Regions from separate parts of the Marinobacter sp. E2 genome, predicted to be linked through region 1. Evidence: predicted binding sites of a transcription regulator. Region 1 holds the regulator's gene; each other region holds the start of a gene.
What was found. The regulator sigma-54, encoded in region 1, starts transcription at its own class of promoters, with help from an activator protein. The targets are predictions, from matches to a motif close to ANTGGCATNNANNTTGCTNT.
Positions count from the first base shown of each region.

Region 2: the regulator sigma-54 is predicted to act here: its motif matches at 1,512-1,531, upstream of AC0J1C_RS01435 (ammonium transporter).
Region 3: the regulator sigma-54 is predicted to act here: its motif matches at 3,406-3,425, upstream of glnK (P-II family nitrogen regulator).

Region 1 covers NZ_CM146911.1:2,660,402-2,665,727, forward strand. The annotation lists gene lptC (LPS export ABC transporter periplasmic protein LptC) at 1-223, shown strand, start outside; gene lptA (lipopolysaccharide transport periplasmic protein LptA) at 207-740, shown strand; gene lptB (LPS export ABC transporter ATP-binding protein) at 752-1,477, shown strand; gene AC0J1C_RS12135 (RNA polymerase factor sigma-54) at 1,628-3,157, shown strand; gene hpf (ribosome hibernation promoting factor) at 3,262-3,570, shown strand; gene ptsN (PTS IIA-like nitrogen regulatory protein PtsN) at 3,658-4,128, shown strand; gene rapZ (RNase adapter RapZ) at 4,157-5,041, shown strand; gene AC0J1C_RS12155 (HPr family phosphocarrier protein) at 5,049-5,318, shown strand.
Region 2 covers NZ_CM146911.1:334,885-340,210, reverse strand. The annotation lists gene pomA (flagellar motor protein PomA) at 1-471, shown strand, start outside; gene AC0J1C_RS01440 (flagellar motor protein MotB) at 474-1,388, shown strand; gene AC0J1C_RS01435 (ammonium transporter) at 1,609-2,817, shown strand; gene AC0J1C_RS01430 (lipocalin-like domain-containing protein) at 2,830-3,921, opposite strand; gene AC0J1C_RS01425 (FtsX-like permease family protein) at 3,918-5,326, opposite strand, start outside.
Region 3 covers NZ_CM146911.1:512,973-518,298, reverse strand. The annotation lists gene AC0J1C_RS02270 (hypothetical protein) at 1-438, shown strand, start outside; gene trmB (tRNA (guanosine(46)-N7)-methyltransferase TrmB) at 491-1,225, opposite strand; gene AC0J1C_RS02260 (YifB family Mg chelatase-like AAA ATPase) at 1,298-2,824, opposite strand; gene AC0J1C_RS02255 (accessory factor UbiK family protein) at 2,885-3,139, opposite strand; gene glnK (P-II family nitrogen regulator) at 3,535-3,873, shown strand; gene AC0J1C_RS02245 (ammonium transporter) at 3,944-5,215, shown strand; gene speE (polyamine aminopropyltransferase) at 5,318-5,326, opposite strand, start outside.

The DNA of each region.
Region 1 (5,326 bases):
CGGCAACGTGCAGGTGCTGCGCAGCGTAAGTGGGCGGGACACCACACTGACAACCCGGACCCTGACCCTCGATAATAACGAAGGCGTGGTGTTCACCGACGCGCCAGTGGAGATCCGGGATGTCACCGGCATCACCACCGCCGTTGGCATGAAGGCATGGATAGACGAGCGCATTCTGGAACTGAACTCCCAGGTGGAAGGATATTATGACACCGGAAACTAATGTACGTCGGCGCCTGGCGGCCGCGCTGGTATCACTGGCGATCATGGCCCCCGCTGCCGCCTTCGACCTCAACTCCGACACGCCGATCAAGGTAACGGCCGATAACGCGCGCCTGGACGATGCCAAGGGCATCGCAACCTACACCGGCGATGTCGAGCTGGAACAGGGCCAGACCCGACTCGATGCCGAGCGGGTGGTTCTGTACCGGGATGCCAACGGGCTCAGCCGGATCGAAGCCTCCGGCGAACCGGCCAGGTACCGCCAGCCAGCCCGCGACGGCAAGGGCGAGACCGACGCACGGGCCCTGAACATCACCTGGTCTGCGACCGACCAGCGCATCACCTTTGAACGGGAGGCCATCATTGAACAGAATGGCAACCTGTTCCGGGGCAACATCATTCATTACGATACCCAGGACCGCGTGGTCACTGCCGAAGGTGGCACTGACACTGGTTCCGGACCGGGCCGGGTCGAAATGGTCATACAGCCACGCAGTACCGACAGCCGCACTGAGTAAACAGGATTCCGATGGCAGTTCTGAGAGCCAGCAACCTGGCAAAAAGCTACAAGCAGAAGAAGGTGGTCATTGACGTTTCCCTGGAAATCCGCAGTGGGGAAATTGTCGGACTCCTCGGCCCTAACGGAGCGGGAAAAACCACCTGCTTCTACATGATCGTCGGGCTGGTTCCGGCCGACCGGGGCCGCATCACCATCGACAGCCGCGACATCACGCCCCTGCCGATGCACGGTCGCGCCCGCAAGGGCATTGGCTATCTGCCCCAGGAAGCCTCGGTGTTCCGCAAGCTGTCGGTTCGCGACAACATCATGGCCATCCTGGAAACCCGCCGGGGCATGGGCCGCGCCGAGCGGGAGCAGAAACTGGAGGAGCTGCTGGAAGAATTTCACATCACCCACATCCGCGACAGCGTCGGCATGGCGCTGTCGGGTGGCGAACGGCGCCGGGTCGAAATAGCCCGGGCTCTGGCCATGGAGCCAGCGTTCATTCTGCTGGACGAACCCTTCGCGGGCGTCGATCCGATTTCGGTCAGCGACATCAAGCACATCATTCGCCACCTGCGTGACAAGGGCATCGGGGTTCTGATCACCGACCACAACGTGCGTGAGACCCTCGATATCTGCGAGAATGCCTATATCGTTTCCGGCGGCCACATTATTGCCTCCGGCAACGCCGATGCCATCCTGGCCAATCAACAGGTTAAGGAAGTGTATCTGGGCGACGAATTCAGGCTGTGATACGAAGTGCGGATTGTTTTGATGACCTGCAGCAAGTAAACTCGGCAAAGAACTTGCTAGGGTAAATATAACCCAAGGCAAGTGACCGGCATATAACGACTTTTTTACTGGCTAAGGCACGAAGCGCTGATGAGTGACGGATCCTGAACCATGGTTATGAAAGCCTCTTTACAGTTAAAGCTGGGTCAGAGCCTGACCATGACGCCCCAGCTGCAACAGGCGATCCGGCTCCTACAGCTTTCCACCCTGGACCTTCAGCAGGAAATCCAGCAGGCGCTGGAATCCAACCCGATGCTGGAAACCTCCGAGGACGATGACCACCCTGACGCCTCCTCCGAGGGCCCGGAATCGGGCGAATCCGAATCCTCCGAACACACCGCCGAATCCCCGACCGAAACCCAGACCGACTGGGACGAAAGCGAGAACGGCCCGGACTGGGCGTCGGAAAACGACATCCCCGACAACATCCCCGATGATCTGCCGGTAGACACCGCCTGGGACGACATTTACCAGTCCGCGCCTGCGCCGGCGGCCCGTAACGACGACGAAAACGACCACGACTTCGAGACCCGCAACTCACCGACCGAAACCCTGCAGGATCACCTGGAATGGCAACTGAACCTCACGCCCATGAGCGAGCGGGACCAGGCCATTGCTCACGCCCTGATGGATGCGGTAGATGAACGCGGCTACCTGACCAGCTCCCTGGAAGACATTCACGCCGGCCTGCTGGATGAGGCTGAGGAAGACCCCCTTGAACTGGATGAAGTGGAAGCGGTGCTGCACCGCCTGCAGCACTTCGACCCACCAGGCGTCTTCGCCCGGGACCTTCAGGAGTGCCTGCTCATCCAGCTCAACCAGTTACCGCCGGAAACCCCATGGCTGGCACAGGCCCGGCTGGTGATCACGCACTACATCAATCTGCTGGGCAATCGTGATTACGCCCAGCTGCTGCGACGCAGCCGACTGAAGGAAGACCAGCTGCGGGAAGTGCTGGCCCTGATTACCGGTTTGAACCCGCGCCCGGGCGATGTCATTGACCGCGCCGAGCCGGACTACGTGATTCCGGACGTGATTGTGCGCAAGCACAACGGCCGCTGGCGGGTGGAACTGAATCCGGAAATTGCCCCGCGCATTCGGGTAAATGCGAGCTATGCTTCACTTATAAGGCGTGCAGACAGCAGCGCCGACAACACCTATCTGCGGGACCAGCTGCAGGAGGCGAAGTGGTTTATCAAGAGCCTGCAAAGCCGGAACGAAACACTGCTGAAGGTGGCCACGCGCATTGTCGAGCACCAGCAGGGGTTCCTGGACCACGGGGAGGAGGCCATGAAGCCTCTGATACTCTCGGACATTGCCCAGGCGGTGGAGATGCACGAATCCACGATCTCGCGGGTCACCACCCAGAAGTACATGCACACCCCACGGGGCATTTTCGAACTGAAGTATTTCTTCTCCAGCCACGTAAGCACCGACGAGGGCGGAGAATGCTCCTCAACGGCAATCCGGGCCATGATCAAGAAATTGATTGCTGCGGAGACGCCCAAAAAGCCGTTGAGCGACAGTAAAATTGCAGCCATGCTAGGAGAACAGGGAATCAAGGTTGCGCGACGCACCGTTGCCAAATACCGGGAGGCGATGCACATTCCGCCTTCCAACGAGCGCAAGCGGCTGGTCTGATCCCCTTAATGGGAGCGGCACGCAACACGGTATTCGCCGGCGCCGAGGGCGCCAGCACACAGACCGGCTCTCCGGAGCCGGCACGATGACAACAGGAGACGCCTATGCAACTCAATATTTCAGGCCATCACGTAGAACTGACTCCCGCACTCAAGGATTACGTTTCAGAGAAGTTCGAGAAGCTCGAGCGTCACTTTGACCACATCAGCAACTGCCAGGTGACCCTGGAAGTGGAAAAGGTACGCCAGATCGCGGAAGCCACGCTGCACGTGGTTGGTGGTGAGATTCACGCAAAGGCGGAAAACGAGGACATGTACGCGGCCATTGATGCCCTGATCGACAAGCTGGACCGCCAGATCCTCAAGCACAAGGAAAAGAATGTAGACCGGATGCACGGAAACGGCTCTCGTTAACCGGCCGTTATCGTGTAAGTCACACAAACGAGCTGCGACACGAACGACGTGTCGCAGCCTTTTTTTTAACGGAAACCCAGTCGATCCATGAGCGACACATCCCTGACCATAGACAACATTCTTGCGCCGGAGCTGACCCTTTGCCGGGTTGCGGCCTCCAGCAAGAAACGGGCCCTGGAGTTTATTGCCGAGCAGATAAACCAGCAGGACAACACGCTCAGCGAAACCCAGATTTTCAACAATCTGATTGCACGTGAGCGCCTGGGCAGCACCGGCATTGGCCAGGGTATTGCCATCCCGCACTGTCGGCTTGAAGGCCTGGATCACGTGGTGGGCGTGCTGATGACCCTGGAGGAAAGCGTCGACTTCGACGCCATTGATAACCAGCCGGTCGACCTGATTTTTGCGCTGATTGTGCCCAAGGAGGCCACCAGCGAGCACCTGGAACTGCTCAGCCAACTGGCCGAAAAGTTCAATGAGCGGTCGTTCTGTGACCGACTCCGGCAGTGCCAGGATGCCCGGACGCTATACGAACGCATGACCGTTACAGGCGGATGAGAGCTACCACAGCAGAGGACGTTTGGGCATGAAGCTGATCATCGTCAGTGGCAGATCCGGCTCGGGCAAGAGTACGGCACTTCATGTGCTTGAGGACCTTGGCTTCTACTGCATCGACAACCTTCCCATCGGTCTACTGTTTCCGCTTACCCGGGAGGCGGCAGGCCAGGCCAGTCCGGGCCGGCTGGGCAAGATGGCGGTGAGCATAGACGCCCGCAACCTGTCGGGAGAACTGGCGAATTTCGAGGACATCTACCGCAGCCTTCAGGGTACCGGCGTTACCGTGGAAATCATATTTCTGGACGCCGACGAACAGTCCCTGCTGCAGCGCTTCCACGCCACACGCCGCAAACACCCGCTGAGCGACGACAAAACCTCGCTGCGGGAAGCCATCAGCAGCGAGAAAACACTGCTGGAGCCACTGTCCAAGCTGTCAGACCTCTACATCAACACCACCGGCATGTCCATGTACGAACTGCGGGACATGGTCAAGCAACGGGTGGTGGGTCGCAAGGATCAGGAACTGGCTCTGCTGTTCCAGTCCTTTGGTTTCAAGCACGGGGTTCCCCTGGATTCGGACTACGTTTTTGATGTCCGTTGCCTGCCCAACCCCTACTGGGACACCAGCCTGCGCAAGTACGTAGGCACCGACCAGCCGGTTATTGATTTCCTCGAACGGGAGCCGTCCTCACGGAAAATGATCGAAGACCTGACCACATTCCTGGATAGCTGGCTGCCATCCTTCGCCGACAGCAATCGCAGCTATATGACCATCTCCATTGGCTGCACCGGCGGCCAGCACCGGTCGGTCTACATGTGTGAGCAGTTGGGCGCCTATTTCCGGCAGAAATACAGCAATGTGCAGGTGCGGCACACGGAGCTGCCACACCTCCAGGCAAGGGAAGAGATCTGACCCAGCCATGATTCGTCGCCCCATTACCATCATCAACAAACTTGGCCTGCACGCTCGCGCCACTGCAAAGCTCGTTGCCACGGCGTCCGGGTTCGACAGCAGTGTGCGCATCAGTGGCAAGGGCCGGGACGTGGATGCCAAGAACATCATGCAGGTGATGATGCTGGCTGCCAGCCAGGGCACCGAAGTGGAGATCATTGCCGAGGGCCCCGACGAAGAGCAGGCGGTCGAGGCCCTGGCCGACCTGATCAACGACTATTTCGGCGAGGGCGAATAAGTCGACTG
Region 2 (5,326 bases), 1.5 Mb from region 1:
CCGTTCCTGGGCCAGGGCATCCAGATGCTGGTGGACGGCCAGACGGGCAAAACCATCAAGCAGTTGTTGAGCAAAGAGCGGCTGATGACCCTCGACCACAACCGATCCGGCGCCAAGGTATTCCAGGCCATGGCCGACGTGGCTCCGGCCATGGGCATGATCGGCACACTGGTCGGCCTGGTGCAGATGCTGTCGAACATGGAAGACCCGAAGTCCATCGGCCCGGCCATGGCCGTTGCCCTGTTGACCACCCTCTACGGCGCCATGATCGCTACCATGATCGCCACACCGATCGCCGACAAACTGTCCCTGCGCATGACCGAGGAAGCGCGACTGCAGTCCCTGTACATCGACGCCCTCGTGGCCATCCAGGAAGGCACCAACCCCCGAATCATCGAACAGATGCTCTCCAGCTATCTGCCGCCCAAAGAGAGGGAGAAAAACGGAGAGGCGGAAACCGCCAGCGGCTAGCCATGGACGAACTGCCAGAAGAGGAAAAACCGGGCATACCGGCCTGGGTGGTCACCTTTGCAGACCTTATGTCGCTGCTGATGTGCTTCTTCGTGCTGCTGCTCTCCTTCTCGGAGATCGACGCCCAGAAGTTCAAGCAGATTGCCGGCGAGCTGTCCAAGGCGTTTGGCGTGCAGCGCGATGTGCCTGCTTTGGAAATCCCCAAGGGCACCAGCCCCATCTTCGATAAATTCTCGCCGGCGCCGCCCGAACCGACCGTGGTGAACGAAGTCAAACAGACCACCACCGAGGAAGCCCCTGAACTGCAGACCCTGAAAAGCCCCACCGATGTTGCGGTAGAGGCGGCCATGGACGAGCAGATGCAGGAAACCATGGATGACATTCTCCAGGTGCTGGAGCCAGCCATTGCCGATGGTCGTATCAACGTCAGCGAGGATCAGCGCCGAATCGTGATTCGGGTCGAGGAAAAAGGCTCTTTCCCGTCGGGCTCCGCTGAGCTGACCTGGGAATTCGAAGGCCTGCTGCTGGACATGGCGGAAGTCATCGAGGGCATTCCGGGGGACCTGACCATCGAGGGCCACACCGACAACGTGCCGATCCGCACCGACCGGTTCTACAGCAACTGGGATCTATCGGCCGCCCGCGCAGCTGCGGTCGCCAACGTCCTCGTGGCCCGGGATCAGGTTGAACCCACCCGGCTGAAGGTGACTGGCCTGGCTGATACCGAGCCCCGGGTGCCCAACACCTCACCGGATAATCGCGCCAAGAACCGGCGAGTGGAGATCATCATCGACCTGTCCGGCCCGCTCCAGGAACGGGAAATTCAGCTACGCGAATTGATTGATGCCGAATCGACCAACGGGTCGTCCGAGATTCGAATTGAGTCGGCGCCGGCCTCCGGCGACATCAACTGGTAAAACCGACCATTTTGGTGCGCACTGACCCGGTACGCACTTGTTTAGTGCAAAAAAACCACAGAAACCGCCCCGGCAACCTCCACCATTTCCTCCAAGGCCCTTTCCGCTCTTGAAATGCATTGTTTTGGAACAGCTCTTGCTTTGCATGCCCTCCAACAATGCACAACCCCATCAAAAGGCCCGAAAGAGGCCGAAAACACAACATCAGGAGCGAAAACCCGTGGACATCACGAGTGCAGTACATACCCTGACCGAAAGCGCCAACACGCTGTTCATCCTCATCGGCGCCATCATGGTGCTGGCCATGCATGCCGGCTTTGCCTTCCTGGAAGTGGGCACTGTCCGTCACAAGAACCAGGTCAATGCCCTGGTGAAGATCATGACCGACTTTGGCGTTTCCGCCGTGGCCTACTTCTTCATTGGCTACTACATTGCCTACGGCAGCCATTTCATGACAGGAGCGGCCGAACTCACCGCATCGAACGGCTATGAACTGGTCAAGTTCTTCTTCCTCATGACGTTTGCGGCGGCCATCCCGGCCATCGTCTCCGGCGGTATCGCCGAACGTGCCAAGTTCTACCCCATGCTGATTGCCTCCGGACTGATCGTGGCCTTCGTGTACCCGTTCTTTGAAGGTCTGATCTGGAATGGCAACTACGGTTTCCAGTCATGGCTGGAGAACCAGTTTGGTGCATCCTTCCACGACTTTGCCGGCTCTGTTGTGGTGCACGCCGTCGGTGGTTGGATTGCCCTGGCCGCGGTGCTCATGCTGGGCGCTCGAAATGGCCGTTACCGGAATGGCCGGGTGGTGGCGTTTGCGCCCTCCAATATCCCGTTCCTGGCCCTCGGCGCCTGGATTCTCACGATCGGCTGGTTCGGCTTCAACGTGATGTCCGCGCAAACCCTCGACGGCATCAGCGGACTGGTGGCGGTCAACAGCCTGATGGCGATGGTCGGCGGCATACTGGTATCCATGCTGCTGGGCCGCAAGGACCCGGGCTTTATCCACAACGGTCCCCTGGCCGGTCTGGTGGCGGTCTGTGCCGGCTCCGATCTGATGCACCCGGTCGGTGCGCTGATCACCGGCGGCGTGGCCGGCGCCATCTTCGTGTACCTGTTTGAATGGGCCCAGGCCAAAATCGAACGCCTGGACGACGTGCTCGGTGTGTGGCCACTCCACGGTGTCTGCGGCGTCTGGGGCGCCATCGCCTGCGGTATCTTCGGTCAGGAAGCCCTGGGCGGTCTTGGCGGGGTCAGCCTGATGTCCCAGATCGTCGGCTCCATTGCCGGTGTGCTGGTGGCCTTCGTGGGAGGTCTGATCGTGTACGGCGTGATCAGCGCAATCTCTGGCCTGCGCCTGACCGAAGAGGAAGAGTTCAACGGTGCCGATCTGAGCATTCACCGCATTGGTGCCAATGCCGTCGAGTAAGCAGTCATCCAGTCAGTCACGGTAACCGGTGAGTTCCATATAACCGACACCTGCGTGGCTGCCCGTGACGCTCACCGGGCTCTCCCAGTAGGGATAGAGCCCGGTGTTCATATAATTACCCCCGGGCGCCGACACAGTCAGTTGCACGCCCAGGTCCAGCACCTCCAGGCGCCATCGACGGGGCACGCCCTTTGGGTTCGGATCCATTGGCGCGATTCTCAGTTGATCAGCCCGCAGCGCCACGGGCTCACCCTCCGCCGGAACCCAGGTGCCCGCCTGAAAAGCGCCATCGTCCTGCCTCAACCGGAAGGCCATCAGCTTGTCACCCGAATCCAGGTGCAGGGCAAACCAGTCCCAGCCCTGCTGGCCGGCCTTGAGAAACTGACTGCTCCATTCCCGGTCGAACCAGCCCTGGCCGGATACCTCGAAGACCTGGTCCCCCAGCCTTACCCGGCCCTCGATGGCCAGATCCACCAGGCTGAAATACATGGAGCCTTCGCCACTGTCGGATTTGGCACTGAATCCCTGATTACCGTGGGCCACCGGCGCCCGGTTCTGGTTGAGCGTGAGGTCGTACGACCATTTCCCCGCGTCCACCTGCAGTCGCCAGCGCTTGTCGTCGAGGGTGGTCAACTGCCAGTCATCCAGCCACACGGACATTGGCGCTGCCCGGGCGCCGGCCTGGCCGATATCGCCCCGAGCCAGTTTTTCGGCGAACACATGGTTACCGGAGTAACTCACCGCTGCGTGAGCCATCCAGGCGGAGTGAAGGGGCCAATCGGTGGCCGGTGGCGGTTCGGCGCCGGCGGGCCGGGGTCGCAGGGCCTGGCGGAACTGCGTCCATTGCAACCCCAGCGGCTCACCGTCTGCCGTTTTCAGGTTGGCGGTGAGATACCACCACTCGATCCGGTGCTGGGGGTGCGGGCCGAAATCCCGCGGAAAGCTCAGGCGTTCCCCCGGCCCCGGCTGCAGGAACGGCACCTCGTGCTCCGACTCCGCAACGCCGGCCAGTCCGGCGAAGCCTTCGGACTCCGGGCGCTCTGAGCAGCCTGCGAGCACCCAGGCCAACGCGCCGAAAACAAGGCACAGGTAGGCGTGATTCATCGTTCACCTCCGGTCAACGCATTGACACGGGATGGCGCCGAGATTCCATGCTGCAGTTGCCGGCGCATGAGCCATGCGATGCTCAGGCCAATGGCCAGGCTCAGCACCCCCAGCTCCAGCCAGAAGCCGGGGTACACCGCCATTGGCAGAGACCAGCCAAAGGCCAGCGGGTTGATGCGGTGGACCAGCACCCAGGTCAGCCATACGCCCAGCGGCAGCGCCAGCAGCGCAACGAGGCCGGTCAGGGTAACGGACAGCCGGGTGAGTTGGCGCGCGGCCTGGCCACGGGACATGCCCCACACCACCAGCAGCCGGAAATACCCGGCCCGGGTGGAGAAGAACACCCAGCCCATCAGAAGAAGGGCCGTAGCGGCGAGAATCAATGTGAGTAACGTCATCGCCCGGGTGAGCAGGAAGGTCTGGTCGAAGATCGCGGTCGCCAGTGACTGGATCGAGCGATTGTCCCGAACCGTCAGCTGTTCCTGTTGCCAGATATCACGCAGCCGGCCAGTAACGGTGTCCATGGACAGCGAACCTGGCGACACCGACAGGCTGCGAAACGTTGCTGGAAACTCCGTTGGCAAGGTGGCGGCACTGAGCAACAGCTCGCCCGCAGGCCGACCGTAATCCGGATAGATCGCCAGTATCGGCAACTCGACCGTCTGCCCCGCAAGCACCACCGTCAAGCTCTGTCCGATATCCAGCGCCTGTCGCCGGGCCAGTTGCTCGTTCACCATCAGACCGTCGCCAGCCGCCAGTTGCTGCCAGGCGTTACCGGTGGCTTCGAGCAATCGCCAGTCAGTCAACAGCGGCCCCACAGGAGCGATTGCCAGCACGTCCACCTGAGTATCGGAACTCTCCGTATCACCGGCCAGGGTGGCGGTGCCACGAATCACCCTGTGCCATTCGCCGCCGGCTTCCGGCATCCGTTCGGCCAGCCAGGCGCCGGCCGGGTCGATATCCGCCTGTGGTGGCACCTCGATGTAGAAATCCGCCGCCAGCCGCTGGTCCAGCCAACGATCGAAGGTACTTTCGAAGGTGGTAACAAGGGCCTGCACCGCCAACACCATGGCCATGGCAAACTGCAAGGCCACCAGCGGCAAGGCCAGGCGCCGTACCAGCACCGCGAGTTCCCGGTATCGCCAGCGAGCGAGGGGGTCCCGGGTGCGCCCGGCCCACGCCTCGCCCAAACCGCCAACCAACCCAGGGAGCCACAACCCCACGGCCACAAACACCAGCGCCACCCCGAGGAAAAGCACCGGTAGGGAATCAACGAGCATCGACAGCCCAAGGCCTGCGCCCAGCAGTGCCGGCGGCCACCAGCGCCGATCTTTCTCATGGGGCAACAGAACACGCAGCATCGGGCCGAGAAAGCCCACCAGGCAGGCCGCCAGCACCACCCCCA
Region 3 (5,326 bases), 1.7 Mb from region 1:
CAGCCCCTGCAGACGGCCTCAGCACCGCAGGGCATCGTCAGCTTTCAGCTGGCCGGCAGTGCCGATCACGCCGAGGCCATTATCACCAGTTGGCAAACCGACGGGATCGGCTGGGCGAGGATCTCCCTGTGGGTGGATTTCCTCTTTATTCCCGCTTACATGCTGGCGCTGATCTACCTCACCCGCCACTTTACCCGGGACCGCCCAGGCGTTCGTGAGCGCATGAGTGCCCGATGGGTACGCGCCCTGTTCACCACCGCGGGCCTGAGTGATGCGACCGAAAACATCCTGTTGCTGAACAACCTGAACCTGCCCACAGACGCCATGACCCTGTCGGCGACGCTTTGCGCGCTGATCAAGTTTACCGCCCTGACCCTGGGTATAGCCGGGCTGGTGATCATCCGGGCGTCCCGACGCCACCCCCTCGCCCACCACTGACTGGCACACCAATGAGGTGTGCCCCCGCCAGGGCATGCTGCCAAGCCAAGGATCAGTTGGTGCGATAGAACAGCAGATCCCAGACCCCGTGGCCCAGGTTTTCACCGCGCTTCTCGAACTTGGTCATGGGACGGTCGTCCGGACGAGGTGAGTAGCCGCCGGATTCCTGGGTGTTCGCGAATCCCTCCGACTCGTTCATCACCTCCATCATATGTTCGGCATAGTTTTCCCAGTCCGTTGCCAGGTGGAGTATGCCCCCGACCCGAAGCTTGTGACGGACGCGCTGGACGAACTCGTGCTGGATCAGCCGGCGCTTGTGGTGACGCTTCTTGTGCCAGGGGTCCGGGAAGAACACCATCACCCTGTCCAGGCAGGCGTCGGGCAGGCACAGATCAATAACGTCGTTGGCGTCGATGCTGTAGATCCGGACGTTCTCCAGGCCCCGGTCCTCGATCTCCTTGAGCAGTGCGCCGACGCCGGGCTGGTGTACTTCAACGCCGATAAAGTCCTGCTCCGGGGAGGCCTCGGCCATGTCCGCCAGTGATTTCCCCATGCCAAACCCGATTTCGAGGTTGAGCATGTTATCGCGGCCAAATACCTCGCGAGGGTCGATCATGCCGTGCTCACGGGTCAGACCATATTTGGGCCAGCTACGCTCAAAGGCTTTTTTCTGACCTTCGGTCATCCGGCCCTGGCGCAGCACAAAGCTTCGCACACCGCGACGCGTGGTAACCGGCGATTCCGCGGCCGTGTCTTTCGGATCTTGCGGGTTGTTCTGGTCAGTCATCTGCAATCCTTAACCGCAGGCAGCGGGAGTTGTTCATCAAAATTTACCACCAGTTTACCAGAGTGGTGCGCTTCAGGCGGAGACCACGGACTGCCCGCCCTGTTGCCGGTCCAGATTACGATAGCCAAGGGCCTCGACCAGATGGCTGTGCGCCAGCTCGTCACAGCCCTCCAGGTCGGCAAGCGTTCTGGCAACCCTGAGAATTCGGTGCAGGGCCCTGGCCGAGAGACCCAACCGCTCCATGGCTCCGGACAACAGCTGCTCCCCTCTGGTATCAAGCCGACAGGCTGCCTGGAGATCACGACCGGCCAGGTTTGCGTTCAGGCAGCCCCGCTGCGTCTGACGCTGCCGAGCCGCCGAAACGCGCTCGCGCACGGAGGCACTGCTCTCGCCGTCGCATCCCTGAGACATCAGCACACTGCCACCCTGCACCGGCACCTCAACATGGAGGTCGAAGCGATCCAGCAGCGGGCCGGAAATTTTCGAGCGATAGCGCATGACCTGCTGAGGGGTACACTGGCACTCGATGCTGGGATGACCGCTGTAGCCACAGGGGCAGGGATTCATGGCGCCCACCACCTGGAATCGGGCGGGGAACCGGACCTGCCGCGCTGCGCGACTGATGGCAATCTCTCCGGTCTCCATCGGCTCCCGGAGCACCTCCAGCACCCGACGCTCGAACTCCGGCAGCTCGTCAAGAAACAATACGCCCCGGTGGGCCAGCGAGATTTCCCCGGGTCGAGGGCTGCTGCCACCACCCACCAGGGCAACGGCAGAGGCGGTGTGATGGGGCGAGCGGAATGGCGGCTCACGCCAACGCCCCTCACGCACTGGCAACCCGGCGACAGAATGAACGCTTGCCACTTCCATGGCCGCAGCGTCGTCCAGCGCTGGCAGAATACCCGGCAGTCGACTGGCAAGCATGCTCTTGCCGGTCCCTGGCGGCCCGAAAAACAGCAGATTGTGGCCCCCGGCAGCCGCCACTTCCAGTGCCCGCCGAGGTACCCGCTGCCCCCGGACCTCTGAAAGGTCCGGCCCGTCCGACGGCGCTTCCCGGGCCAGCGAACAACTGGCCACAGGCACCAGTCGGGCCCGACCACCGAGGTGTTCACACACCGCCAGCAGATGTCCGGCGGCCAGTACATCATCCCGGCTGGCGAGGGACGCCTCACCGGCGTTGGCTTTCGGCACCAGCAGCGCCCGCTCATCGTCTCGTGCTGCCAACACCGCAGGCAGCACGCCCTTGACCGGTCGCAGGGCACCGTCCAGGGACAGTTCACCGATAAACTCACAGCCGGTCAGACTCTCGGCCGGTATCTGACCGGAGGCCGCCAGAATGCCCAGGGCAATGGGCAGGTCGAAACGGCCGCCCTCCTTGGGCAGATCAGCGGGGGCCAGGTTAATGGTGATGCGTCGGGCCGGGAACTCGAAACCGGCGTTGAGCAGGGCGCTTCGCACCCGCTCCTTGCTTTCCCGGACGCCGGTTTCCGGAAGCCCGACGATAGACAGCGCGGGCAGGCCTCCGGAGAGGTGGACTTCTACGGTAACCGCAGGCGCGGACACGCCGATGATGGCGCGCGAATGGACAATCGCTAACATGACAACCTTCCCTGGTCGGTAATTCAATAACTGGCCCGGCGTCCTGCCGGGCCCTGTAACTCAGTTTTCGGCCCGGGACTTCTCCAGTTCCGCCACCCGCTTTTCTAGGGCTTCGACCTTCTCGCGGGTTTTCATCAGTACCGCCTGCTGGGCGTCAAATTCTTCGCGGGTTACCAGCTCCAGGCGTGAGAGCACGGCCATGACAGCGGCACGGGCCTGGGTTTCAAAATCCTCCCGGGCGGCGCGGGCCATGTCGGGAACAAACTGGCCGAACTGGCCCTGCAGCTGGGCAAAAATATCTTGTGGACCTTTCACTTGTAACCTCGCTTAATTCCCCTGTGTGCCGTTCCACGCTGGCCCGGATTTCACCGGATGGGACGACGATTGACCGAACGGTGGGAGTGTATCACACCGCAGCTACTGCCATACTGTAGCCGGTCGGCGGTATACTGCGCACCGACCGGGCGAAGCCTGCTCTAATTTGGCTCACGCCCGGGAGTCGCGCTTCATTTTGGTGCACAACTTTGCGCCATTCTGGGACAGCCGCGAACCATATTGTTGTTTTTAATGAATTTTTTTGCGTTGGCATACCCGATGCTAAAGCTCTCGTACGCAATCCGCACAATTGGTGTGCGAGGTGGCAGCATCCCGAACTCAACAAACGGCCGACGGGCCCTCAATGTTGGGACGGCTTTACCAAGGAGAAAGCAATGAAACTTGTGACAGCGATCATCAAGCCTTTCAAATTGGATGATGTCCGTGAGGCACTATCCGAGATTGGCGTGCAAGGCGTAACCGTCACTGAAGTCAAAGGCTTCGGTCGGCAGAAAGGCCACACAGAACTCTATCGTGGCGCGGAATACGTGGTGGACTTCCTGCCCAAGGTCAAGGTGGAGGTTGCCATCGGCGACAACCTGCTCGACCAGGTCATCGAATCCATTACCAAGGCGGCCAACACCGGCAAGATCGGTGACGGCAAGATCTTTGTAACCGAACTGGAACAGGCCATCCGGATCCGGACGGGCGAAACCGGCGAAGAAGCGGTGTGAACCAGTTCTGACGCAGAACAGCCAACGCAAAAAATTCTAAACCTGAAAAGCCTCGTGCGGAGGGCTTCAAATGGAAAGCAATATCTTTCACCTGCAGTACGCTATAGATACCTTTTATTTTCTGGTGTGCGGCGCATTAGTCATGTGGATGGCAGCTGGCTTTGCCATGCTCGAATCCGGCCTGGTGCGTGCCAAGAACACCACGGAAATCCTGACCAAGAACGTGGCCCTGTTTGCCATTTCCTGCATCATGTACCTGGTGTGCGGCTACGCCATCATGTACGGCGGTAATATCTTCCTGTCCGGCATTGCCGACGTAGATACCGCTGCGGTGCTGGGCGACTTCGCCGGCCGTGAAGACGGCTTTGAGGGTGGTTCCATCTACTCCGGCGCTTCTGACTTCTTCTTCCAGGTCGTGTTCGTTGCCACCGCCATGTCCATCGTGTCCGGTGCCGTGGCCGAGCGTATGAAACTGTGGGCCTTCCTGGTGTTCGCTGTCTTCATGACAGGCTTCATCTACCCGCTGGAAGGTGCCTGGACCTGGGGCGGTGCCTCTGTGTTCGGCATGTACACCCTTGGCGACCTTGGCTTCAGTGACTTTGCCGGCTCCGGTATCGTGCACATGGCCGGTGCTGCGGCTGCTCTTGCCGGTGTACTCCTGCTCGGCGCCCGTAAGGGCAAGTATGGCCCCAACGGCGAAATCCGTGCCTTCCCGGGCGCCAACCTGCCGCTGGCCACCCTGGGTACCTTCATCCTGTGGATGGGCTGGTTCGGCTTCAACGGCGGTTCCGTCCTGAAACTGGGCGACATCGCCAGCGCCAACTCCGTCGCCATGGTGTTCCTGAACACCAACACCGCCGCTGCCGGTGGTGCCGTCGCCGCCCTGATCACCGCCCGCCTGATGTTCGGCAAGGCCGACCTGACCATGCTGCTTAACGGCGCCCTGGCTGGCCTGGTGACCATCACCGCCGAGCCGTCCACCCCGAGTGCGCTGACCGCCACTCTGTTCGGTGCCATCGGCGGCGTACTTGTGGTCCTGAGCATCGTGACCATGGACAAGCTGCGGATCGACGACCCGGTCGGTGCCATCTCGGTACACGGTGTCTGTGGTCTGCTGGGCCTGCTGCTGGTGCCGCTCACCAACGGCGACGTCACCTTCACCGGCCAGATTGTTGGCGCCATCACCATCTTCGTCTGGGTATTCGTTGCCAGCCTCGTAGTCTGGGGCATCCTGAAGGCTGTCATGGGCCTGCGGGTAAGCGAAGAGGACGAGTACGAAGGCGTGGATCTGTCCGAGTGTGGTATGGAAGCCTATCCGGAGTTTGTCAGCGGCAAGCAGTAAGCGCTGACTCCACAACGAAAAAAGGGGCGCCATCCGGCGCCCCTTTTTTGTCTTCACGGAACTGGCTGGCCAGTTCCGGCTGATCATTCTCTGGGCGTTTGATCAGCCCTC